3 regions of the Ciceribacter sp. L1K23 genome follow, and region 1 is predicted to be linked to each of the others. Evidence: riboswitches for the same ligand, from Rfam matches in the RefSeq annotation. Region 1 holds a riboswitch; each other region holds the start of a gene.
What was found. Region 1 has a riboswitch for cobalamin ahead of J5J10_RS12735 (ABC transporter ATP-binding protein). Riboswitches for the same ligand answer to the same signal wherever they lie in the genome.

Region 1 (7,960 bases):
GCCGGCGCTTTCGGCCGTGAGCGCGTCGGGCTATGCCGCGCCGACCGACCGGCCGAACACGGTGATGGCACCGGTCGTGAAGGGCGGGCGGCTGAAGGTCTATGCCCAGCAGTTCCGCGATGCCAAGCCGATCAATTTCGGCAAGGTGCAGCCGAAGCATTACGCGGTGCACGGCGTCGACGTGTCGCGCTGGCAGGGCGACATCGACTGGCCGAAGCTTCGCACCCAGGGCGCCAACTTCGCCTATATCAAGGCGACCGACGGCGGCGACCACATCGACCCGATGTTCGCCAAGAACTGGCGCGAGGCGAAGGAGGCCGGGCTGAAGCGCGGCGCCTACCACTTCTTCTACTGGTGCCGCGTGGCGAGCCAGCAGGCCGAATGGTTCATCAAGAACGTGCCGAACGATCCCGACGCTCTGCCGCCCGTCATCGACGTGGAATACAACCACCAGTCTGACTGCCGCTTCAAGATTTCGGCGGAAAAGGCGCGCGAAAAGATGCAGGTGTTCATGGACATGCTGGAGCGCCACTACGGCAAGCGCCCGGTGATCTACACCGCGCCGGATTTCTACGCCGACAACCTCGCCGGCCACTTCAAGACCTACCCCTTCTGGCTGCGGGCCGTCGCCCAGCATCCGTCCAAGGTCTATCCGAACCGCGACTGGGTGTTCTGGCAGTATTCCGGCTCCGGCCTCTCCCACGGGGTGAGCGAGAAGATCGACCTCAACGTGTTCCGCGGCACGGTGGAGCAGTGGCACGACTTCGCCGAGGGTGGAAGACGGGTTGCTTCGCGGTAGGGCGATTTACTCCAGAAGCAGACGTTCCGACGTCCAAACGAAGGGGTCTGGCGGCTAGGACAGGTCGTGAATGTCCTTTCCCAGGGCCGGCCCCAGTCGCCACTCACTGAATCGCACTTCCAGGCCTGCCCGTTCGGGCGTGCAGCACATGGGACCGACCAGATAGCGATCCGCTTTCGGGAACGGGCAGAGGCGGGCCAGTGGCCAGGTCCGGCCATCGCCTGACGCCTGTATCCTCAAAACACCGCTCTCCACGGTCACCCTTATCCAGAAATCGGATGGGTCACCGTCATATCGCCCCGTGGCCCAGTCGGAGGTTTCATCGGTCAGCACACTGCCGAGCAGGCCATGTCCGTCCGAGAACTCGATCCCGGCCTTGACCCAGCGTCGTTCGTCGAGCCTGACCATGAGGCCGGCCTGGTCGTAGAGATGCTCGAAATGTGCCTGGACCCGAACCTCTGCGGTGAAATCACCTTCGGTCTCAAATGCATAGAAGTGGCCGGTGTCGCGGACGAAGCCGTAGTGCGTCTTTCGCCAGAAATCGGTGTTGGCGTCCGTCACCACGAACAGTTCGCCATCCGATATTTTCGCTTTCGTCGGCTCGTTGAGCCAACGTCCGTGTTTGAGGGTCTGCAACAGCGGCTCCCATGACAACTCGCGGATTTTCCGACCCGCATCTTTCGTTCTGTCGCCAATCCTAGAGCGATTGATTGCCGACAAACAAGCGGTGACGGAGGTCTTCCGGTCGACAGCTGGTCACCGCTCCACGGAATGGAAAAATGAAGCGCCAGCGCTTCACATATCCGTGAACGGTCAGGTACCAGAAATAGTTCGCATGCTACCCGAGAGTTAACCCTTCGTTTACCATGCGGCCTCTTTAGTGGCGCTCTTCTCTCCAGCGCGATGACCGCGCGAATCTCTTCATTTCCGAGTTTTCATGACCAGTATTCTCACGAATATCGGAGCGATGAGTGCGCTCCAAACTCTCCGTACTATCGCTGGTCAAATGCAGGACACGCAACGCCAGGTGTCGACCGGAATGAGGGTGGGGCAGGCTTCCGACAATGCCGCGTACTGGTCGATTTCCACGACAATGCATTCCGACAACATGGCGCTAGCGGCGGTGGAAGACGCGCTGGGGTTGGGGGGCGCGAAGGTCGATACCGCCTATGCCGGGATGACGGCCGTCGTCGATGTCATCAGTGAGATGAAGTCGAAAATTGTCGTGGCAACAGAAGACGGTGTTGATCGCTACAAGGTTCAGGCTGAAATCGAACAGCTCAAGGAGCAACTCACCAGTATCGTTTCTTCCGCTACTTTCAGCGGGGAGAACTGGCTTTCCACCGATGGCAGCAACAGCGCCTCCGTCGTTGCGTCTGCGACGCGAGATGCGAGCGGTAACTTCGGCGTCAAGAAAATCTCTGTAAATCTAGGCGAAATTGCACTTTTCACTACGGTGGGTAATGGCCTCTTGCAGACGATCCCGTCGACTGGAGGAAATGGCAGAACATATGGTGGTTTTGAGAACTTCACGAGCCCCACTGACACATTTGCCTTTACCGAGCCGTTCACGATGGATGACGGAGACGAATTCAAATTCGACATCCAAGACGGGGCACTTCTCTATACGGCAACTGTGACGAAAGCGGTTTTTGACCAATGGGCCGGACCGAATGGAGTTGTAGACGGGGACTTCGAATTTTGGGACCTCTTGGCCCAATCAGCCGCCGACTCTGGTCCCGGTTTCTACGGGGTCAACAACCAAGCGTTCGGCCAAGACGCCCCCAATCCCGTGCTGTTTTCCAACTTCCGTGTAACAGGCGTTCCCGAGTACACGATTATGGATGTGGATGTCACGGACGGAAGCGATCTGGGTCTTCTGCTATCCCGGATCGACGGTTGGCTGGAGATGACGATCGATGCGGCCGCAGACCTTGGGGCACTTCAGTCACGCATTTCCATGCAGTCGGATTTCGTTGCGAAGCTCACAGACAGCATCGACAGCGGGATCGGCCGCCTCGTGGACGCCGATATGAACGAGGCTTCCACGCGTCTGAAGGCGCTGCAAACGCAGGAGCAGTTGGCGATACAGTCGCTGAGCATCGCGAATACGAGTGCCGATAGTCTGCTGACGCTGTTCAGGTAACACTCGGCCGTACGTGATATCGTCCACCTGACCGGAAGCTGCCCTGTCCGGTCACCGCCGCCAGTGCCGAAAGTCCTGTCACGCCCCTCCCCTCTTTCGCTCCCCATCGCCCATTGACGCCCCCGCGTTACATTGTTACACCTTCTTCCGTTGAAGGTTCTCCAAGGGTCGCGAAAGCCCGAGGGGATTAAAAGGGAACACGGTGCGACGTACCCAACAGGGCGCAAGACCGTGGCTGCCCCCGCAACTGTGAGCGGCGAGTTCGACCGGGATAAACCACTGGCCCAAAAGGCCGGGAAGGTCCGGGAGCGCATTGACCCGCAAGCCAGGAGACCTGCCTCGACGTGTAACGAAACCCGGCCGGGGTGTGCCGAGGAGAGCGACGATGGCATTCGAGAGATCCTTTTCCGATTCCCGCCAGCCGCAGCCCTTCCGCGACCCGAGGTCCGTCGTGGAGGCTGAAGGATGCAATTGCCGTCGACACTGAGCGGCGTGAAGCCCGCGGGGCTTCGCGTGGAAAGTGTTTCCTGGGGCGGCGCCATGCGCGGCTCTCCGGACGAACCGATCATTTCAGACATTTCCTTTACCGTGCTGCCCGGCGAGATGCTGGCGATCGTCGGTCCGAACGGGGCCGGCAAATCGAGCCTGCTGCGCTGTCTCTACCGCTATCACAGGCCGGATGCCGGCCGGATCACCATCGATGGCGAGGATATCTGGCGGATGAAGCCGCAGGCCGTGGCGCGGCGCATCGCGACCGTGCTGCAGGAGCCGGCGACCGATTTCGGCCTCACAGTCGCGGAGATCGTGGAGCTCGGACTGACGCCGCACCAGGGGCGCATGGACCGGCACGAGGCCTACGCGGCGATCGGCGATGCGCTGCAATTGATGGCGCTCGAGCATCTGGCGCCGCGCAATTTCGCCTCGCTCTCGGGCGGCGAGAAGCAGCGGGTGATGATCGCCCGGGCGCTCCTGCAGAAACCCGACATCCTGATCCTCGACGAGCCGACCAACCATCTCGACATCCGCCACCAGCTCGAAGTGCTGGCGCTGCTCTCGCGGCTGCCGGCGACGGTGATCGTCTCGCTGCACGACCTGGCGCTCGCTTCGGCGCATGCCGATGCCGTGCTTGTCATGGCGCGCGGGCGGCAGGTGCAGTACGGCCCGGCGCTCGATGTGCTGACCCCGCATGCGATCCGCGAGACCTTTTCGGTCGAAGCTGTGATCGACGCCCATCCGGCCACCGGCCGGCCCCGATTTTCCTTTCATCTCGACCAGACCATTTCAGGGAGACCTTGATGCGCTTCACCATTGCCCTTTCCGCCTTTATCGCCCTTTCGGCCTCCACCGCGCTTGCGTCGGGCTTTCCGGTCACCGTGAAGAGCTGCGACCGCGAGGTGACGTTCGAAGAAGCGCCGAAGCGGGCGATCTCTCAGGACGTGAACCTCACCGACATGATGCTGGCGCTCGATCTCACCGGCAGCATGGCCGGGATTTCCGGCATTTCCGGCTGGTACAAGATGGACGCGGAGATGAAGGCGAAGCTCGGCGACCTGCCGGAGATCGCGCCGCAGTATCCGACCAAGGAAGTGCTGCTGGAAGCCGATGCCGACCTGTTCTTTGCCGGCTGGAACTACGGCATGAAGGTCGGCGGCGAGGTGACGCCTGAGACGCTGGAGCCGTTCGGCATCAAGGTCTACGAGCTGACCGAGAGCTGCATTCACATCATGAAGAAGGACAAGTCCTCGATGGAGGACATGTATACCGACATCCTGAATCTGGGCCGGATCTTCGGCGTCTCCGAAAAGGCCGAGGCGCTGGTCGCGGGCTACCGCAAGCAGATCGCCGAGGCGACCGCATCCGTGCCGGAGGGAACGCAGCCGCTCAAGGTGTTCGTCTATGACAGCGGCGAGGAAAAGCCGTTCACGGCCGGCCGCTTCGGCATGCCGACGGCGCTGATCGAGGCTGCCGGCGGCGTCAACATCATGGAGGATGTCGAGACCAGCTGGACCGAGGTCGGCTGGGAGCCGGTGATCGAGCGCAATCCGGAGGTGGTCGTCATCGTCGACTACGGCGAGGTGACGGCGGAGCAGAAGATCGCCTACATGCGTGACAACCCGGCCTTCAAGGATATTCCGGCGGTGAAGAACAACCGCTTCGTCGTGCTGCCCTATGTCGAGGCGACGCCCGGTCCGCGCAACATCAACGCGGTGAAGACGCTCGCCGACGCCTTCCAGCGCTCGACCCAGTAATGAGCCATCGCGGATACGTCAGCGGGCCGCGCCATGCCCTCATTCACCTCACCCCGGTGCTGGTGGCAGGGCTGACGGTGGGTCTCGCCGCCATGATCATGCTCGCCGTCTCGGTGGGATCGACCAATATTCCGCTGTCGGAGGTGTGGAAGATCATCGCCAGCCATCTCGGCGTGACAGGAATGGAGCAGGACTGGTCGGCCGGCCGGGACAACATCGTCTGGCAGGTGCGGCTTCCCCGCGTGCTGCTCGGCGCCATGGTCGGCGCCGGTCTGGCGCTGGTCGGCGCGGCGCTGCAGGCGGTAACCCGCAACACGCTCGCCGATCCGCATCTGCTCGGCATTTCCTCGGGCGCGGCCTTCGGGGCGATCATCGTGCTTTTGCACACCGGCACGTTTCTCGGTCTGGTCACCGTGCCGCTCTTCGCCTTCGGCGGCGCGATCGCGAGCACAGCGCTGGTGGTCGGCATCGCGAGGCTCAACCGGGCCGGCAATGCCAGCCGGCTGGTGCTGACCGGGGTGGCGATCTCCTTCGTCATCACCTCGCTCGGCAGCCTCGCCATTCTGCTCGGCGATCCGCGCGCCACGCATACGGTGGTGTTCTGGATGCTGGGCGGACTGGGGCTGGCACAATGGGACTACCTGCCCTACCCGCTGGCGGTGCTTCTCGGCTGCGGCACCTACCTGATCGCCAAGGCCCGCAGCTTCAATGCCATGACGCTCGGCGACGAGACCGCCACGACGCTCGGCATTCCGGCCGAACGCTTCCGCCTGACGGTGTTCGTCGTCTGCGCGCTGCTGACCGGCGCGGCGGTCGCCTTTTCCGGGGTGATCTCGTTCATCGGGCTGATGATCCCGCATCTGGTACGGTTCGTGGTCGGCGGCGACTACCGACGGGTGCTGCCGCTTTCGGCGCTCGGCGGCGCGATCTTCCTTGTCGCGGCCGACATCGTCGCGCGCACGCTGATCCCGCCGCAGGACATGCCGCTCGGCATCATCACCGGGCTTGTCGGAGGGATCTTCTTTATCTGGATGATGCGCGGCGACCGGGCGACCGGCTGAGCAACTGCTACCAGCGCAGGGCGCGGCGACCGGCGCCGTAGCCGGCGATCGTGACGATCGCAATCGCCAGCGGGTACCAGGTCGCGACGAAGAGCGGGCTGTCGTCGGGGCAATGCAACGCGTAGACCGTGGCGCCGATGGCGCCCGCGGCAATGCCGGCGGCGGCACCGGCCAGGCCGGGGTTGTCAGGCGCGCCATTCCTCATGGCCCAGAGCAACGCGACCAGCGGCAGGAAAGACAACGTCGGCACCAGGACGAGGCAGAAGGTGGCGTTGCGGCCGAGCAGTTTCGGCATCCAGTCGGCTTGCGGCAGGACGACGAGTTCGGCGGCGACGGCAAGGACGAGCAGGCCGAGCGGCACCAGCAGGGAGAGCGCGGCACCGCGGACAGACAGGCCCGGCCGGCCAATCCGCAGGACGAGACGGCAGGCCAGCACCGCTGCCAAGAGGCTGGCGCCGATCTTGAAGGCGACCCGCAGCGTTTCGATCTGGTCGGCGAGATCGGGACGAAGGCCATAGGTTGACAGCAGGAGGGAAACGGCGGCGACAGCGCCGAAGACGATGGCAGCCGCCAGCGCACGACGGTAGCGCATCCGCACCGGCGCATCTTCCGACAAAAGCCTGATCAGTTCATCCGTCTTCATGCTTCACTCCGGTAAAGGGTGGACAGCGCCTTCAGCGCCCGGTGCAGCGTCACCCTGACCGCCACTTCACTCATCTTCAGCCGTTCGGCCGTTTCCTTCACACCCGCTCCCTCGAGAGATATGGAGCGGACGATGTCGCGTTGCGGCTCCTTCAGGCGCGAGAGCACGCTCTCCGCATCGAGCCTGTCGGCGACGTTCGCGTCTTCCGCCTCCAGCGTCGCCACGACGTCTTCCAGCGGCACATCGACCCTGCGGCCGCGACGGCGCAGCGCGTCGATCAGCTTGTTGCGCACGATCGTCGACAGCCACGGGCCGATGGGGCGTTCCGGATCCCAGGTGCCGCGTTTCAGATGAACGGCGATCAGGACCTCCTGGACGATATCCTCGGCCTCTCCGGCCGAAGCCCCGAACTGGTCGCAGCGGCGCCGCGCCATGGCGCGCAGGTGCGGCGTCACGGCGCGCAGGAAACGGTCGTAGGACGCCGCGTCGCCATCAAGCGCGCTTCGCATCCATTCCGCCCATTGCACCTCACGCTCAGGCCGCCTCACATTACCCTCTACGCGTCGCCACACGCTTTCGTTACCGAGATGTCATCGAAAGGCTGATTTTTCGGACAAGCCGTTGAACTGCCTTCGATTTCTTTTCACTGCCGCCTCGCCACACGATCCGATCGCGAATTTTTTCCGATCAGGCAGCGTAACGTTTCGCCGCAGCGGTCCGTAGCTCCCGATGACCAAGCCAATCACGGCTCGGCACTCTGAGGAGAACTAACGATGAAAAACGGTTTTGTCACGCTGGCGCTGGCCGGCTCGCTCGCTTCCGCTCTCGCCACGATCGCCGTCCCGGCCGCCGCGCAGGATGCCGAGAAGGAAAAGTGCTACGGCATCGCCCTTAAAGGTCAGAACGATTGCGCCGCCGGCAGCCATGATTGCGCCGGCCATTCGGCCATGGACTACGACAAGCAGTCCTTCAAGCTCGTGCCCGCCGGCACCTGCACCACGATGATGACGCCTGATGGCGCCCACGGCTCGCTGACGCCGGCCTGATTTCCTGAAAACCGAT
Region 2 (7,960 bases), 1.3 Mb from region 1:
GCCGCGCCAGGCCGTCTGAGGCGGAACGCATCTCGGCCGAGTCGCCACGGATTTCGTCGGAGATGTTCGAGATATCGGTCATCGCCCGCTGAAGCTTCTCCGCCGACTGGTTGAAGTTGAGGCGAAGCCGGTCGTATTCGCCGTCGAAGGTGGTGTGGATACGGGCCGTCAGGTCACCCCCGGCAAGACGGTCGAGCGCGTCGGCCAGAACGTCGACCGTCGACTTAGACCGATTGAATTCGGCGGTCCGCCGCGCCTCTTCCGACGAGCGCATGTCGTCCATTTCCAGCCTGCGGCGCTTGTCTTCCTCGTCCGCCTGCTGCTTGGCGAGAAGGTTCTCTCGGAACTTGACGAAGGCGCGGGCCAGATCTCCGATCTCGTCGCCGCGATCGGCGCCGTCGAGCGAGACCGACAGCTTTCCTTCCGCAAGGCCGTTCATGGCGCCGGTCGCCCGCGTCAACGGCCGCATCAGGCGCCGCGACACGAAAAACGCCAGCGCGATGCCGCACAGCACGGTGAAAGCGCCAAGCAGCTCCATAACCAGCAGCATCCGGGCGCCGTTCGCCTGCACGCTGACCAGCGCCGCCCCGGCCTCGGCGTCGCTTTTCGCGACGATGCCGGAGACGATCGACGTCATCGATTCCACTTCGGCCTGCAGCGCGTCGGACACGGCGTCGAAATTGCCCATGAGGACATTGCCCTTCTCCGGCCCACCCGCGATATAGGCCTTGGCCATCTCGATGCCGCCGGCGTGGAACTCATCGTACCGCGCGACGAGCTGACCAATGGCGGAGGCCAGTTCGGGTGAATTGAGTTTCGACGCAAGCTGCGTAATGCCACCCGCATATTCGTTCAGATGCCGCGCCTCTTCCTCGGCGAGCGCGAAACCGTCATCGAGACCGTCTCTGCCCTGTGTAGCCGAAATATCGGTCAGCGATTCCTGCGTGCTGACAACGGAGAGCTCGACATTCTTCTGGAGCGTCACCAGCTCGCGGATGAGCAGCGCTTCGTTCTGTGTGCGCTCATGCAGGTCAATCACATCAGCGAGCTGCCGCTGACCAACAATATCCGAGATGACAAGCGATCCGGCGCTCAGGGCAACGAGGCCCGCCACGGCAACGGGCACCGCCCGGCCAAGTCTAACATTTCCAAAAGACATGATTTCTCCGCTCAAACACTCTCGTGCGCAGCAACCGCCCCTAGGGGGATCAATGATCCCGCATAGGCAGCTCGTTGCCGTTACGTGATGCTGAAATTAGTAATCGTCCTTTAAAATAACATTAAACATATGATGCAGCTTTTAAGCGACCGATCGAATTCAGACACCTTTAGGACGAAGGCCATGCCTCCTCGAAGACGAGTTCATCGAGCGGCATCCGCTGCCGCCAGCCCTTGATCGCAAGCTCCGGCTGATCATAGAGCCTCTCGACATAGCCGAGACAGAACCAGCCGATGATTTCCACATGCTCGGGAATGTTGAGGAGCACACGCAGATCCTCCTGGTGGAAGATGCTGACCCAGCCCATGCCGATCCCCTCAGCCCTCGCCGCGAGCCAGAGGTTCTGCACCGCGCAGACGGAGGAATAGCTGTCCATGCGCGGATTGTGGGTCCGGCCAAGAACCACCGGACCGCTCCGCGTCGGGTCGCAGGTGACGCAGATGCCGACGGGCGCCTTGCGGATGCCCTCCAGCTTCAGCCGCATGTATGCGTCACGACGCTCCTGCGGAAACATGGCCGCCGCCTCGTCGTTGGCACGGCTGAAGGCTTGCCAGACAGCCTGCCGCTTTGCCTCGTCGCGCACCACGATGAAGTTCCACGGCTGCATGAAGCCGACGGAGGGCGCGGCGTGGGCGGCTTCCAGCAGGCGACGCACGAGGGTGTCGGGCAGAGGGTCGGGCAGGAACTGGTCGCGCACGTCGCGGCGCGTATGAATGGCGCGGTAGACCGCTTCCCGCTCTTCCGGCGAAAAGGCAGCGGCCCGCACGAGATGGTCGTTCGGTTCGTCGTGCATCGTCAAATCCCCAACGGTGCATGCGACCGCCTGCCGTCCACGCAGGCAAAGCCTATCTCGTCAGGCCGGTCTTCTGGCTCGGCTTCGTCTGCCTTTCCCGCCTTCCCGGCGAAACCGCCAGTGGCCGGAGCAACCGCTCCCTGGAAAAGTCATCCGCCTCACAGCGTTGGGCACGCACCGGATTTCCACCGGCTTCCCGATTCTCCCCCGTCGCCGAGGGCACCTGACGATGATGTTCTAGCGCGCCCGGAGGGCAAGGCAAAGCCCTGCCTGCGACACCCGGATGCTATTCCGGGAAATAGCGGACGAAGGCGAACGCGCTGCCGTCCGGCGACCAGTTGGGCACATTGATGCTGCCCTGCCCGCCGAAGAACTCGAACAGCGTCTCGACATCGCCGCCATCGGCATCCATCAGCCGAAGCCGGACGGTCTTGTCGCGTGAATGGTCGAAGACGTCGGCGTCATAGGAGAGAAACAGCACCTTGCTGCCATCGGGCGACGGATGCGGAAACCAGTCGCCGTAACCGTCCGACGTCAGTTGCTCGAGCCCGGTGCCATCGGGATGCATGCGCCAGATCTGCATCAGACCGGTGCGGCTGGAATTGAAATAGATCCACTGTCCGTCGGGCGAATAGTCGGGTCCGTCATTGCGGCCCTCGCCCGATGTCAGTCGCCGCTCGGCGCCGCCGTTGACGGAGATCGTATAGATATCGAACTGGTCGTCGCGGATGCCGCAATAGGCGAGCTCTCGCCCGTCCGGCGACCAGCCGTGCCAGTAGGACGGCATGTTGGCCGTCACCTGCCGCGGCTGGTCATCCCCGTCGCCGAGGATATAGATGCACGATTTGCCGAACAGCGTCTTGTCGGAGAAGGCAATCGAGGCGCCATCGGGCGAAAGCCCGTGGTCGTTGTTGAGACGCACCGCGAAACCCGTGTCGATCAGTTCCGGCTCCGGATCGTCCTCGTCGAGCGGCAGGGCATAGAGCAGGCCATCGCCGTTGATAACGAGGAAATCCCCGTCGCGCGACCAGTTGGGCGCCTCGACCAAGTCTTCCGTCTGCCAGACGACCTCGCATTCGCGTGTCGCAATGTCATAGATCTCGACCGAACTGCGCATCCGGGCCTCCTCCCGATGAAGGGTTCAACGATCCCGGAAGCGATTGGTGATCGGATAGCGACGATCGCGGCCGAAATTCTTCTTGGTGATCTTCACGCCCGGCGCCGACTGGCGGCGCTTGTATTCGGCCAAATAAAGCAGGTGCTCGACGCGATGGACGGTCGCGATGTCATGGCCACGGGCGACGATCTCGTCGACCGACATCTCCTTTTCGACGAGGCATTCGAGAATGTCGTCGAGAACCGGGTAAGGCGGGAGAGAATCCTGGTCGGTCTGGTTGGGGCGAAGCTCGGCCGACGGCGCCTTGGACAGGATATTCGCGGGGATCACCTCGCCCGAAGGCCCGAGCGCACCGGGCGGCACGTGGCTGTTGCGCCAGGCCGACAACGCGTAGACCTGCATCTTGTAGAGGTCCTTGATCGGGTTGAACCCGCCGTTCATGTCGCCGTAGAGCGTGGCGTAGCCGACCGACATTTCCGACTTGTTGCCGGTGGTCACGACCATCGACCCGAACTTGTTGGAGATCGCCATCAGGATCGTGCCGCGCGTCCGGCTCTGCAGGTTTTCCTCGGTGATGCCGCTCTCGGTGCCTTCGAACATCTCCGACAAAGCCGACAGGAAGCCTTCCACCGGTTCGGCGATCGGGACCGTATCGTAATGGCAGCCGAGCGCCTTTGCACAGGCTTCGGCATCGGTGAAGCTCTCCTGCGACGTGTAGCGATAGGGCAGCATCACGGTGCGCACCCTCTCCTCGCCCAGCGCATCGACGGCGATCGCCGCGCAGATGGCGGAATCGATCCCGCCCGAAAGGCCGAGCACCACGCTCTTGAATCCGTTCTTGTTGACGTAATCGCGGAAGCCCAGCATGCAGGCGCGGTAGTCCGCCTCCTCGGCCGTCGGGATTTTCGACACCGGGCCGCTGTCGCAGCGCCAGCCGTCGGCCGAGCGCTTCCACGTCGATACGTATTGCGTCTGCTCGAACTGGCTCATCTGGAAGGCGAGCGTCTTGTCGGCGTTGAAGGCAAAGCTCGCGCCGTCGAAGACGAGTTCGTCCTGGCCGCCCAGCTGGTTGGCATAGACCATCGGCAATCCAGTCTCGATCACCTGCCTGAGCACCACCTGGTGTCGCACGTCGACCTTGCCGCGATAGTACGGAGAGCCGTTCGGCGAGAGCAGGATTTCAGCCCCCGATTCCGCCAGCGTCTCGCAGACGCCAAGATCGCCCCAGATATCCTCACAGATCGGAATGCCGATCCGAACCCCCCTGAAATTAACCGGTCCCGGCATGTCGCCGGCGACAAAGACGCGTTTCTCGTCGAACTCTCCGTAGTTCGGCAGATCGACCTTGTCGCGGATCGCGACGATCTTGCCGCCGTCGAGCAGCGCCACCGAATTGTGCCGCCCGGCCTCGCACTGGCGCGGAAAGCCGATCACCACGCCCGGACCGCCGTCGGCCGTCTCGGCGGCCAGTTCCTCGACCGCCGTCAGGCAGGCCTTCAGGAAGGCCGGCTTGAGCACGAGGTCTTCCGGCGGATAGCCGGAGATGAAGAGTTCCGTCAGCATCACCAGGTCCGCCCCATGGGCGGCGGCCTCCGCACGCGCCTCGCGGGCCTTGGCAAGGTTGCCCGTCACGTCACCCACGGTCGGGTTCAGCTGGGCGATGGAAATGCGGAGTGTGTCGGTGCGTGAAGGCGTGTCGGTCATGTCCATTCCTCTACCGTGCGCGCCCACCGATCGCAATCGCGAAGCCGCCTCGCAAGCCCCTTCTTCGCACCGCAAAATTTTTTCGCCGGAACAAAGTTCCCCGCCGCCGGTTCATCTGGCGTTCATGACAGTAATGTGACAGTGATATGACGCAATCGTCATGAAGGCCGGATTTTTCGAAACTGGCCAATCCGAACCATCGCTGGAGAACCGAGTTGGCCGACACTGCCTCCGACACCACCGCTGTGACCGCCGCCATGCCGGCGAATGGCCGCTCGCTCGAGGTCGGCAATGCGCGGTTTGTCATCCGTTGCGCCAGCCGCATGGCGATATCCGGAGCGCTCGCGCTGCTTCTGGTTTTCGTCACCGAATGGATCTCCCGTGGCAGCATCGTCGACATCGGCAACTATCTCCTGGCCCCGGATCGCCCGGGTCTCGCGGTCGTCGGCGTGCTGTTCCTCGTCTTCCTCGGGCTCGACGCGCTGTTCGGCCGCGCGCACCAGGCCGCGCTGGTCCTTTTCCCGGCCGCTCTGCTGCTTGCCTTCTTCTCCAGCCAGAAGCAGCTCTATCTGTCCGACCCACTCTACCCAAGCGACATGCTGTTCGGCCGGCAGATCGCCGAACTGCTGCCCGTGATGGCCGCAGCCCAGCCGCTGAAGGCCGTGGCGGCCGGGATCGGCCTTCTCGTCGTCTGCGCCCTCCTGGTCTACATGTGGATCTTCGGCCGGCGCAATTTCAACGCCATTCCCATAGGCGGCCGGGCTCTGCGGCTTGTCGTTGCCGTGCCGCTTCTTGTGGCCTTCGTCCCGCTGCTCGATTACACCCGCTTCTACGAGCTGCGCGACCGGCTGAACATGATCCCGATGATGTGGGATCAGCAGGAAAACTATCGCCACAACGGCTTCCTGCTCGCCTTTGCCTTCAACGTGCCGATGACGAATGTCACCGCCCCCGAGGGATATGGCGCCGAAGCGATCGACATGATCCCCTCGCCCGGCAATGTCTACGGCTATTCCCCGAGCCGTCAGCCAGACGTGATCGTCGTCATGAGTGAATCGCTGTGGGACCCGACGCGACTGTCGAATGTCGAGCTCTCCAAGGATCCGATGCCGGTCATCCGCGCCAACCAGTCGGGCCAGGTATTCTCGCCGGAATTCGGCGGCATGACCGCCAATGTCGAGTTCGAGGCTCTGACCGGTTTTTCGAACGCCTTCCTGCCCTATGGCAGCATTCCCTACCAGCAATATATCCGGGGCGAGCTTCCCTCGCTCGCCACCTTCTTCCGCTCCAAGGGATATGTGGCCAAGGCCTTTCACCCCTTCCAGAGCTGGTTCTGGAACCGCGGCAGCGTCTATAGCCACCTCGGCTTCGAAAGCTTCCTGTCGGAGGAAAATCTGCCGGCAATGGAAAAGCGCGGCATCTTCGCCTCCGATGCCTCGCTTACCGACAGCCTGATCCGCGAGGCCGATCGCAGCAGCGCGCCGTTCTTCTTCTTCGCCGTGACGCTGCAGGGTCATGGACCTTATGAGGCGAACCGCTATGTCAAGAACACGGTAGGCGTGGAGAGCGACGTGCTCTCGCCGTCAGCTCATGCTTCCCTCGCAACCTATGCGCAGGGCGTGCGCGAGGCCGACGACAGCCTCAAGCGGCTGATGGACTGGGCGAAGAAGCGCAAGCGCGAAACGATCATCGTGCTCTTCGGCGACCACCTGCCGCCGATGGGCGACGTCTACACCCAGACCGGCTACATGGAAAAGCCCGTTGCCACCCGCAAGGCCTCGCCTGCGATCATGGCGCGCGAGCATGAGACACCGCTTGTCGTCTGGTCGTCCAGGCGCGGCGTGCAGAAGGACCTCGGATCGATCAGCCCGTCGCAGTTGCCCTACCACGTCGTCCGCCTGACGGGTTTCCGCCATCCGTTCTATACCGGCCTGCTGCGCGATGTTCAGAACCGCTATGCCGTGGTCGACCGTCACCAGCTGATCGACCGCGAGGGCCGCGGTTATCCCGACTGGCAGATAAACGGCGCCGACCGTGATCCGCTGCTGAAGAATTACGGCCTGCTGCAATACGATATGATGTTCGGCAAGGCCCACGCCGGGGAACGCTATTTCCCGGAACTGGGCGAGCTGCAACCAAGCACGTGAGGTTGTCCTTCCGGCATCACTAAAGTAGCTTGTTTATCATAATAATGCATATCAGTTGACTTTTTCGGGTATCGCCCGTTGATATCGAGTGGCGGGCTGTCCGTAGTCTGACCCTGCGCTTCCGCACGGCTGTTCCGTGCCTTGTGATCTGACCGATGATGCTGAAAATCGAAGCCGTTGCCGCGCCGCAATCCCGCCCCCTGGACCGCGAGGATATCCAGTCCCATCCGCTGTTCGCGGAAATCGAGCGCCAGATCGCGCTGCATCTCATCGCCATCCACGATCGCACGCCGCGCCTGTCGCGCCTCAAGGCCTCGCACCGCAAGTGGCTGATGACGCATTCGCTTTTCGCGCTGAGCCTGCAGCGCCGCGACGACGATCCGCTGTCGGGGCTGACGGCCACCCGCTTCGTCGACACCGTAATGCGGCTTGCGGCCGCGAGCCGGAACACCGCGACCGCCTATCTGGCCGAACTGGTCGCCTACAAGTTTCTCCGCGACGTGCCTGACGTCCCCGACCGCCGCGTGCGCGTGCTCGAGACGACGGAAGCGGCCTATGACGCCATGCTCAGCTGGTTCAATGGCCACCTGGCGTGCCTCGACCGTCTGGACGGCGGCACCCGCCAGCAGCGGAGCCTTGCCGACGGACGGATCTTCCGGCTGGCCCAGCCGATGATCGCCGAACGCCTGTCGGAAGACCCCCTTTGGCGCGATCCGCCCGACAGTATCGGCAACTTCCTCTGGTCCGACTATGGCGGCATGGTCCTGCACGACTTGATCACCCGCATCGAACACTACGATCCGCAGGCGGAAACGACCGAGATCGCCCCGCTGGCGCTGTCGACGCTGAGCGACAAGTACATGCTCTCCACCACCAATCTGAAGCGCATGTTCAAGAAAAGCGAGGACGACGGGCTGATCGGCTGGGAGCAACCGCGTCGTCGGGGGCACATGTGGTTCTCGCGCTCGTTCCTGCACGAC
Region 3 (7,960 bases), on a different contig from region 1:
GCGTGCGCGCGGCGGTGATCGACAAGGACCGCAATCCGCGCTGGTCGCCGGACAGGATCGAGGCGGTCGCCGAAACGGACCTCAAGCCGTTTTTTGTGGCGCATCCGGACCCGCCATTTCCGCAAGTTTGAGGCAGCTTGCAAAGCTTCAATACGCCCCTATCTTCAAAAGCATGATCCGCCCTTCGGAACTGCTGATCCCGACTCCCGCGGGTCTCTATTGCCCGCCCGGTGATTTCCATATCGATCCGGTTCGTCCCGTCGGGCGCGCCGCGATCACGCATGGACATTCGGACCATGCGCGGTCCGGACACGCGAAGGTGCTTGCAACGACCGAAACGCTCGACATCATGGCGATCCGCTACGGCTCGGATTTTACCGGCGAGAGGCAGCCGGTCTGCTATGGGGAAACCGTCGACATAAACGGAGTCCGGGTCTCCTTCCATCCGGCCGGGCATGTGCTGGGCTCGGCGCAGATTGCCGTCGAGCACAAGGGGCTGAGGATCGTCGTATCAGGTGACTACAAGCGACGCTCCGATCCGACCTGCGCCACCTTCGAGGTGGTTCCTTGCGATGTTTTCGTTACCGAAGCGACATTCGGGCTGCCGGTCTTCACGCATCCGCCAGATGCCGAGGAGATAGGCCGGCTTCTGCATTCCGTCGAGCAGTTTCCCGAGCGCACTCATATCGTCGGCGCCTATGCGCTGGGCAAGGCGCAGCGGGTGATCGGGCTGCTGCGACGTCACGGGTACGAGAAGCCGATCTACATTCATGGCGCGCTTCAGAAGCTCTGCGATTACTACCAAGGCCTCGGTATCGATCTCGGTCTGCTCGAACCGGCGACTGTCGATCGGGGTGGGCGGGACGATTTCGCCGGCTCCATCGTCATAGGTCCACCATCGGCCTTTGCCGATCGCTGGGCGCGGCGGTTCGCTGATCCGATTTCATGTTTCGCCTCGGGCTGGATGCGAATCCGCCAGCGGGCAAAGCAGCGTGGCGTGGAATTGCCGCTCATTCTCTCCGACCATTCCGACTGGCCGGAACTGACGCAGACGATCCGGGAGACGGGCGCCTCTGAGGTTTGGGTCACCCATGGCCGCGAGGAAGCGCTGGTGCGCTGGTGCGAGCTCAACCAGATCCGGGCCAAGCCGCTGCACCTCGTCGGCTACGAAGACGAGAACGAGTGATGCGCGCCTTTTCCGAACTGCTCGATCGCCTGGTCCTCACGCCGTCACGCAACGGCAAGCTGACGCTTATGGCGGATTACTTCTCCGCCACATCCGACCCTGATCGCGGTTATGCGCTGGCGGCGCTGACGGGCGGGCTCGACATCGTCGGTATCAAACCGGCGGTGATCCGCGGACTGGCGATGGAGCGGATCGACGAGGTTCTGTTCGGCTACTCGTATGATTACGTCGGCGATCTGGCCGAGACGGTGTCACTGATATGGCCGGACGATGCGAGCGCGGACGATATGCAAGAGCCGACGCTTGGCGAGGTGGTCGAAACCCTACAGGCGACGTCGCGCAGCGCGGCGCCGGCCAAGTTTGTTGCTTTCATGGATGCGCTGGATACCTCGGGGCGCTACGCGCTGATCAAGCTGATGACCGGTGGCATGCGAATGGGCGTATCGGCACGGCTCGCGAAGCAGGCGCTTGCCAATATGGGCAGTGTCGATGTCACCGAAATCGAGGAGCTCTGGCATGGGCTGGAGCCGCCCTACCTTGAGCTTTTCGCCTGGCTTGAGGGTCGGGAGGCTAAGCCCGTCAGCGCGGCGGCGGCGCTCTACCGACCGGTCATGCTCGCCAATCCGCTGGAGACGGGCGACTATGACCGCGTAACTGCCGAGGATTACCGTGCGGAGTGGAAATGGGATGGCATCCGCGTCCAGGTCTCGTCGGAAGGTGGCGTCCAGCGTCTTTACACGCGTACTGGCGATGATATCTCCGGCACGTTTCCGGACCTGCTCGGCGCGATCGATTTCGAGGCGGTGCTGGACGGCGAATTGCTCGTCGGCGTACCGGGGCAGCATGTCGGCACGTTTTCGGACCTGCAACAACGCTTGAACCGCAAGACGGTGCCCGACAAGCTCATGAAACAGTATCCGGCCTTCGTGCGGCTCTATGACCTGCTGATGCTCGACGGCAAGGATACACGCTCTCTACCCTTCGACGAGCGGCGGAAGCTGCTCGAAGCCTTCGTCGATGGGCTGGACCAAACCCGGTTCGACCTCTCGCCGCAGGTCACCTATGCCGATGTGAGCGATCTCGACCGGCAGAGGCTGGCGCCCCCTCATCCGGTGATCGAGGGTGTGATGCTGAAACACAAGGACTCGGCCTATGTCGCGGGACGACCGAAGGGGCCGTGGTTCAAGTGGAAGCGCGATCCCTATACCGTTGATGCCGTGCTGATGTATGCGCAGCGCGGTCACGGCAAGCGGTCGAGCCTCTATTCGGACTTCACCTTCGGTGTCTGGGACGAGGGCGAAGACGGGCTACAACTGGTCCCTGTCGGCAAGGCCTATTTCGGCTTCACCGACGAGGAGTTGCGGCAGATCGACAAATATGTGCGCGACAACACAATCGACCGCTTCGGACCGGTGCGCTCGGTACGGGCGAACCGCGAGACGGGGCTGGTGCTGGAGATCGCCTTCGAGGGGCTCAACCGGTCGAGCCGGCACAAGTCCGGCGTCGCCATGCGCTTCCCGCGCATTTCGAGGCTGCGCTGGGACAAGCCATCCGCCGAGGCGGATACGCTTGACAGTCTGAAGGCACTGCTTTCAGACGCCTAGCCTGCTACACAAAAAACGCCGGGACGCCCGGCGTTTTCATATCGATCTCAGGCCTCGATCTCGACCTCGCCGAGAGGCCGCGAACAGCACGCGAGGATGTAGCCTTCGTCGATCTCGTCATCGAGAATGCCGCCATTGTGGTTCATCTCGACCTGCCCGGAAATCTTCATGACCTTGCAGGTGCCGCAGAGGCCAGATTCGCAGGCGGCACCGATCCGAACGCCGTTGGCGCGGGCGGCCTGGAGAAGCGTGTGACCCGGTTCGCAAAGGCCCGTCTTGCCGGACATCGAGAAGATGACCTTTGTCGGCTGGGCGCCGTCGGAGTGATCGGCGACAACGACCGGCAGTTCAGGCTTTACCGGCTGGAAGGCTTCCTCGTGATAGTTCTTCATGTCGAAGCCGGCACCGGCCAGCGCCTCGCGCACCGTCGCCATGAAGGGTTCGGGGCCGCAACAGAAGACGGTCCGGTCGAGGAAGTCAGGGGCCAAAAGCGCGATCTTCGCCTTGTCGATGCGCCCCTTGAGCCCCGACCAGAGCTGGCCGCGACCGAGCTGCTCGATGATCAGGCCAAGCGTGAAGTTCGGCATTTCCCGCGCCTTGGCCTCAAGCTCCCAGCGAAAGATGATGTCATCAGGAGAACGGGCGCAGTGCAGGAAGGTGATGTCGCTATCGGGAGCCCGGTCGCTCATGTCGCGGGTCATCGACATCATCGGCGTAATGCCGGAGCCGGCGGAGACGAACAGGTATTTCCGGCCGGGATGCTTTGCATAGGAGAAGTCGCCAAGCGCGCCGATCGCCTTCAACCGCATGCCGGGCTTCAGGTTGTCGAACATCCAACGGGTCCCGATCGACTCCTTCTGCGCCTTGACCGTCACTGCCACCGTGTAAGGCCGGGAGGGGCTGGAGGAGAGTGTGTAGGTGCGCATCACCGGTTCGGGAGAGACAGGAATTTCCAGCGTCACGAACTGGCCGGGAAGGTAGCGGAACCACAGGCCGGAGCGATCCGGCCTGAAGGTGAAGGTCATGACGTCAGGCGCTTCCGGCGTGACGGCGACGCATTCGAGCATGTGCTCCCGGTCCGACCAGGGGCGCATTTCGTCGACATGGCGATAGCTGGGAACGGCGATGTTCATGTCAGGCCACCGCGGACAGGCGGGACTTGTCGCCCTGCAAACGGTTGATCATGAAATTGACATACCATTCGACGAACTGCATGACGCCGCCCTCGTGTTCGACCGAGTAAGGGCCGGGTTCGTAGGCGGGGGAGCGAATGCCGAAGGCGTTTTCCTCGACGATGGCACGGTCCTGGTCGTTGGTCATGTTCCAGACGTGGGTCAGTTGATCGACGTCATAGTCGACGCCTTCGACCGCATCCTTGTGGACCAGCCAGGTGGTGGTGACGGCGGTTTCCTCGGCCGAGAGCGGCAGGACGCGGAAGGAGATCGCGTGATCACCCAGCATGTGGTTCCAGGTCGTCGGATAGTGAAACAGCAGCATCGTGCCGATGCGCGAGATTTTCACGTCGTCGGAAAGGGGTCTGCGAACGGCCGGCTTGCCGTCCATGGTGTAGCTGACCGCATCTTGAATGAGGGGCATGCGGGCGACGCGGAACTGGCCGGTCGGATCCATCCGGAATTCGCTCGGCAGGCCTCCGTCCTCGCAGTGTTTCCAGTGCTCGGCGATGAAGGGATCATCCTTCGCGCCCTGAACGCCTGTGGCGGTCGGTGCTTCCGGATAGGTGCGGCAGAGTTCCGGGTGGTTGCCGGCGCAATGGTAGCATTCGCGGTTGTTTTCCCAGACGAGCTTCCAGTTGCCCTTTTCGATGATCGTCGTCCGGGCGGCGACCTTCGCCTCCCAGAGGCGGTGCGGCGCCATGTAGGGCTCGATGGTGGCGCGGACGGGTGCGAAGTCAGTCGGCTCGTTGGCAAGGCAGATAAAGATGTAGCCGGCGACGCTCTCGCAGGCGACCGGCTTCAGGCCGAATTCAGACTTGTCGAAGGTCTCGCCCATCTGGCGTGCGAAGACGAGCGAGCCGTCAAGGTCGTAAGTCCACTGGTGGTAGGGACAGACGAGCTTGGCGGATGCACCCTTGTCCTGCGTGCAGACGCGGTGGCCACGATGGCGGCAGGTGTTGTGGAAGGCGCGGATGACGCCGTCCTTGCCGCGCACGACGACGACGGGATAATCGCCGATCTGGACGGTGAAATAGTTTCCGGCGCGCGGCACTTCGCAGTCATGGCCGATAAACAGCCAGTCGCGATACCAGATCGTTTCCATGTCGAGCTTGAAATAGTCGGGATCGATGTAAAAGGGCTGCTCGAGGGAGAAGCCTTCCCGGCGGTTCTTCAACTGCCGCAATACAGTATTCTGCAAGTCCATGTCTTCGTCCTCGTTTAAAAATGGACGGTGGACGAGCAGGACTGAACACGCGCGCAAAGGCACGTGGCCGACCTGTCCCCGACCGCCCACCGCGATCGTAATGAACTTATCTCCCGAGGCTGGTTTCCGGGCTCTGGAGCATCCTTGCGGATCAAACCGACGCCTTCCCAGGACTCCTCCCAGTGGCAATTTGCCGGTTCTTCACTCCACCACCGTTGCGGGGGCAGCGCCGGATTCTGACCGGCTTCCCAATTCTCCGCCCGTGTCCGGACGGCACCTCCTGTGATTGACAATAGAGCAGGTTTGCAGTGCACCCAATGCGGTGTTCGCGACGCGTCTCTGCTGGATTCGCGACACGGGCGCTGTCGTGTGATAAAGGGTGGCGTGACGACCGGCCTGGGGCCTTGCCCTTCACCGTGAGGATGGTATTCAGCGCATCTGGGCGGGTTCACAAGTTGTTGGTGAAAGAGCAGTCAACATGACGTTTTCAGGTGACGCCCGGCGCATCACTCTTGTTCGCGCCTTTCAGTTCGTCTTTGGCCTTTGCGCGGTGTTATCGCTAACCGCCTGTGCCGGCAGACCGGGGCCGGAGGCGCTGAGCCTGTCTCAATCGGCGCTGCCGGACACCAAGCAGGTCACCGTCTACGTCGCCACCACGCGCGAGAACAAGGAAGGCCTCGGATACACCGACGGCAAGGCACCCGAACTGAATTTTGCGGCTTATACCGTATCGGTTCCTCCGGGGCACAAGGCGGGCGAGATCGAGTGGCCGAAAGGCGGCCATCCCGATCCGGCCAAGACATTTGCAGTCACGGCGCAACGGACCTTGTCGGCGGACGAGTTTTACCGGGAAGTGGGCAATCAGGCTAAAATCGAAGCTTCGGATGGCACCGATGTCGGTGTATTCGTGCATGGCTTCAACTTCAACTTTCAGGAGTCTCTCTTCCGCGTGGTGCAGATGTCGGCCGATGCCAATGTCGAGGGCGTGCCGGTGCTTTTTGCCTGGCCTTCCCAGGCGGCGGTGACCGGTTATCTTGCCGACAAGGAATCCGTGACGTATTCGCGGGACTATCTCGCCGAGACGCTGACGCGTTTGACGGCCGGTCGCGGCAAAGGCCGGGTGCTTCTCTTCGGACATAGCATGGGTGGCTGGCTCGTGGTCGAGACGCTGCGGCAGTTGAAGCTGAGCGACCGGTCCGACGTGCTCGCAAAACTCAACGTCATGCTTGCGGCACCCGACATCGACGTCGATGTGTTCCGGCAGCAAATGGCAGTGATAGGTCCCATGTCGCCGCCGTTGACGATCCTGGTTTCCAAGGACGATCGTGCGCTGCAGGCGTCGCAGTTTCTGACCGGCAACGGCCGCATCGGCGCTCTCGACGTTGCCGATCCGGTGGTCGCGCAGGTGGCGGAACGAGAGAAAATCCTGCTCGTCGATGTGTCGGGTATCTCGCCGACCAATCCGCTGAACCACGATCGTTACGTCCAGCTTGCGGCTCTCTACCCGAAGCTCACCGCCGAACGGCAGGATCTGAGCAGCGTCGGCGGCTTCATCCTCGACGTCGCGGCCAACACCGTCTCCAGTCCGTTCCGGCTGGTGAAACTCGCGATCACGCCGCAATAACCATTTGTCAGATGACGGCGCACACCGTCTTGGTTTCCAGGTAGTTTTCGAGACCCTGGGCGCCGTTCTCGTATCCCCAGCCGGATTGCCTGTGGCCGCCCTTGGGCAGTTCCGGCGAAAAATAGGAATGGCAGTTGATCCAGATCGTGCCGGCTCTGACGCTGGCGGCAAGGCGGTGCGCCGAGGAAAGATCCTGCGTCCAGACGCTGCCAGCCAGACCATAGGGGCTGTCGTTGGCATAGGTGATGGCTTCCTCGACGTCGTCGAAGGGCGTGACAGCGACTACCGGGCCAAAGATTTCCTCGCGCATCAGGCGCATGTCGGGCCGGACCGATGTTACGACGGTGGGTTCGAAGAAGGTGCCGAATTCGCCGTCCTGCCGGCCTCCGGCTGCGATGTGAGCGCCATCGGCGGTTCCCTCCGCTATGAAGCTCGCGACCCGGTCCGACTGCTTGCGGTTGACGAGCGGTCCGAGATCGGTAGATTCATCCAGGCCGTGGCCTAGCTTCAGGGCGCTGGCAGCTTTCGATACTTTTTCGACGACTTCCTCGAAGACTGTCCGGTGCGCATAGACCCGCGAGCCTGCGACGCAAACCTGACCGGAATTTGAGAAGATGCCGCGTGCGATGCCCGGGATCGCCAGCGCCATGTCCGCATCGGGCATGACGATCGCCGGCGACTTGCCGCCGAGCTCGAGCGTCAGTTTCTTGAGGTTGCCCTGTGCCGCCCTGACGATCAGCTTGCCGACCTCCGTCGAACCTGTGAAGGCGACCTTGTCGACATCGGGATGGGCGGTGAGCGCCGCACCCACGGTTTCGCCGAAACCTGTGACGAGGTTGACGACGCCTTTCGGCAGGCCAGCCTCGATCATGAGTTCGACCAGCCGGATCGCCGTCAGCGACGTTTCCTCGGCGGGTTTCAGAACCACCGTGCAGCCGGCGGCCAGCGCCGGTGCCAGCTTCATGGCCGCCATCAGCATGGGCGAATTCCAGGGTGTGATTGCAGCCACGACTCCGATCGGCTCTCGGGTCGTATAGGCGAAGATCTGCTTGCCTTCGGGCTGGTAGGCGATGGACGTAGGGATGGTGGTCCCCAATATCTTCGTGCAAAAGCCCGCGTAGTAGCGAAACTGCTCGGCGGAGGCCGGAATCTCACCGAAGCGACCTG

Region 2: linked by a shared signal. The riboswitch ahead of bluB (5,6-dimethylbenzimidazole synthase) and the one ahead of J5J10_RS12735 (ABC transporter ATP-binding protein) in region 1 are both predicted to bind cobalamin.
Region 3: linked by a shared signal. The riboswitch ahead of J5J10_RS19925 (aromatic ring-hydroxylating dioxygenase subunit alpha) and the one ahead of J5J10_RS12735 (ABC transporter ATP-binding protein) in region 1 are both predicted to bind cobalamin.

The regions. Positions count from the first base shown of each region.
Region 1 covers NZ_JAGRRC010000001.1:2,619,425-2,627,384, reverse strand. Annotated here, with positions in the region: gene J5J10_RS12750 (GH25 family lysozyme) at 1-799, shown strand, start outside; gene J5J10_RS12745 (DUF1349 domain-containing protein) at 854-1,435, opposite strand; gene J5J10_RS12740 (flagellin) at 1,737-2,945, shown strand; cobalamin riboswitch at 3,083-3,302, shown strand; gene J5J10_RS12735 (ABC transporter ATP-binding protein) at 3,411-4,241, shown strand; gene J5J10_RS12730 (ABC transporter substrate-binding protein) at 4,241-5,194, shown strand; gene J5J10_RS12725 (iron ABC transporter permease) at 5,194-6,255, shown strand; gene J5J10_RS12720 (DUF1109 domain-containing protein) at 6,263-6,898, opposite strand; gene J5J10_RS12715 (sigma-70 family RNA polymerase sigma factor) at 6,895-7,446, opposite strand; gene J5J10_RS12710 (DUF2282 domain-containing protein) at 7,672-7,944, shown strand.
Region 2 covers NZ_JAGRRC010000001.1:1,328,166-1,336,125, reverse strand. Annotated here, with positions in the region: gene J5J10_RS06155 (HAMP domain-containing methyl-accepting chemotaxis protein) at 1-1,159, opposite strand, end outside; gene bluB (5,6-dimethylbenzimidazole synthase) at 1,329-2,012, opposite strand; cobalamin riboswitch at 2,058-2,254, opposite strand; gene J5J10_RS06145 (PD40 domain-containing protein) at 2,299-3,129, opposite strand; gene J5J10_RS06140 (NAD+ synthase) at 3,154-4,833, opposite strand; gene J5J10_RS06135 (LTA synthase family protein) at 5,049-6,980, shown strand; gene J5J10_RS06130 (hypothetical protein) at 7,136-7,960, shown strand, end outside.
Region 3 covers NZ_JAGRRC010000002.1:185,337-193,296, forward strand. Annotated here, with positions in the region: gene J5J10_RS19905 (enoyl-CoA hydratase/isomerase family protein) at 1-131, shown strand, start outside; gene J5J10_RS19910 (ligase-associated DNA damage response exonuclease) at 176-1,186, shown strand; gene J5J10_RS19915 (cisplatin damage response ATP-dependent DNA ligase) at 1,186-2,790, shown strand; gene J5J10_RS19920 (hybrid-cluster NAD(P)-dependent oxidoreductase) at 2,838-3,923, opposite strand; gene J5J10_RS19925 (aromatic ring-hydroxylating dioxygenase subunit alpha) at 3,925-5,169, opposite strand; cobalamin riboswitch at 5,269-5,465, opposite strand; gene J5J10_RS19930 (alpha/beta fold hydrolase) at 5,648-6,793, shown strand; gene J5J10_RS19935 (aldehyde dehydrogenase family protein) at 6,801-7,960, opposite strand, start outside.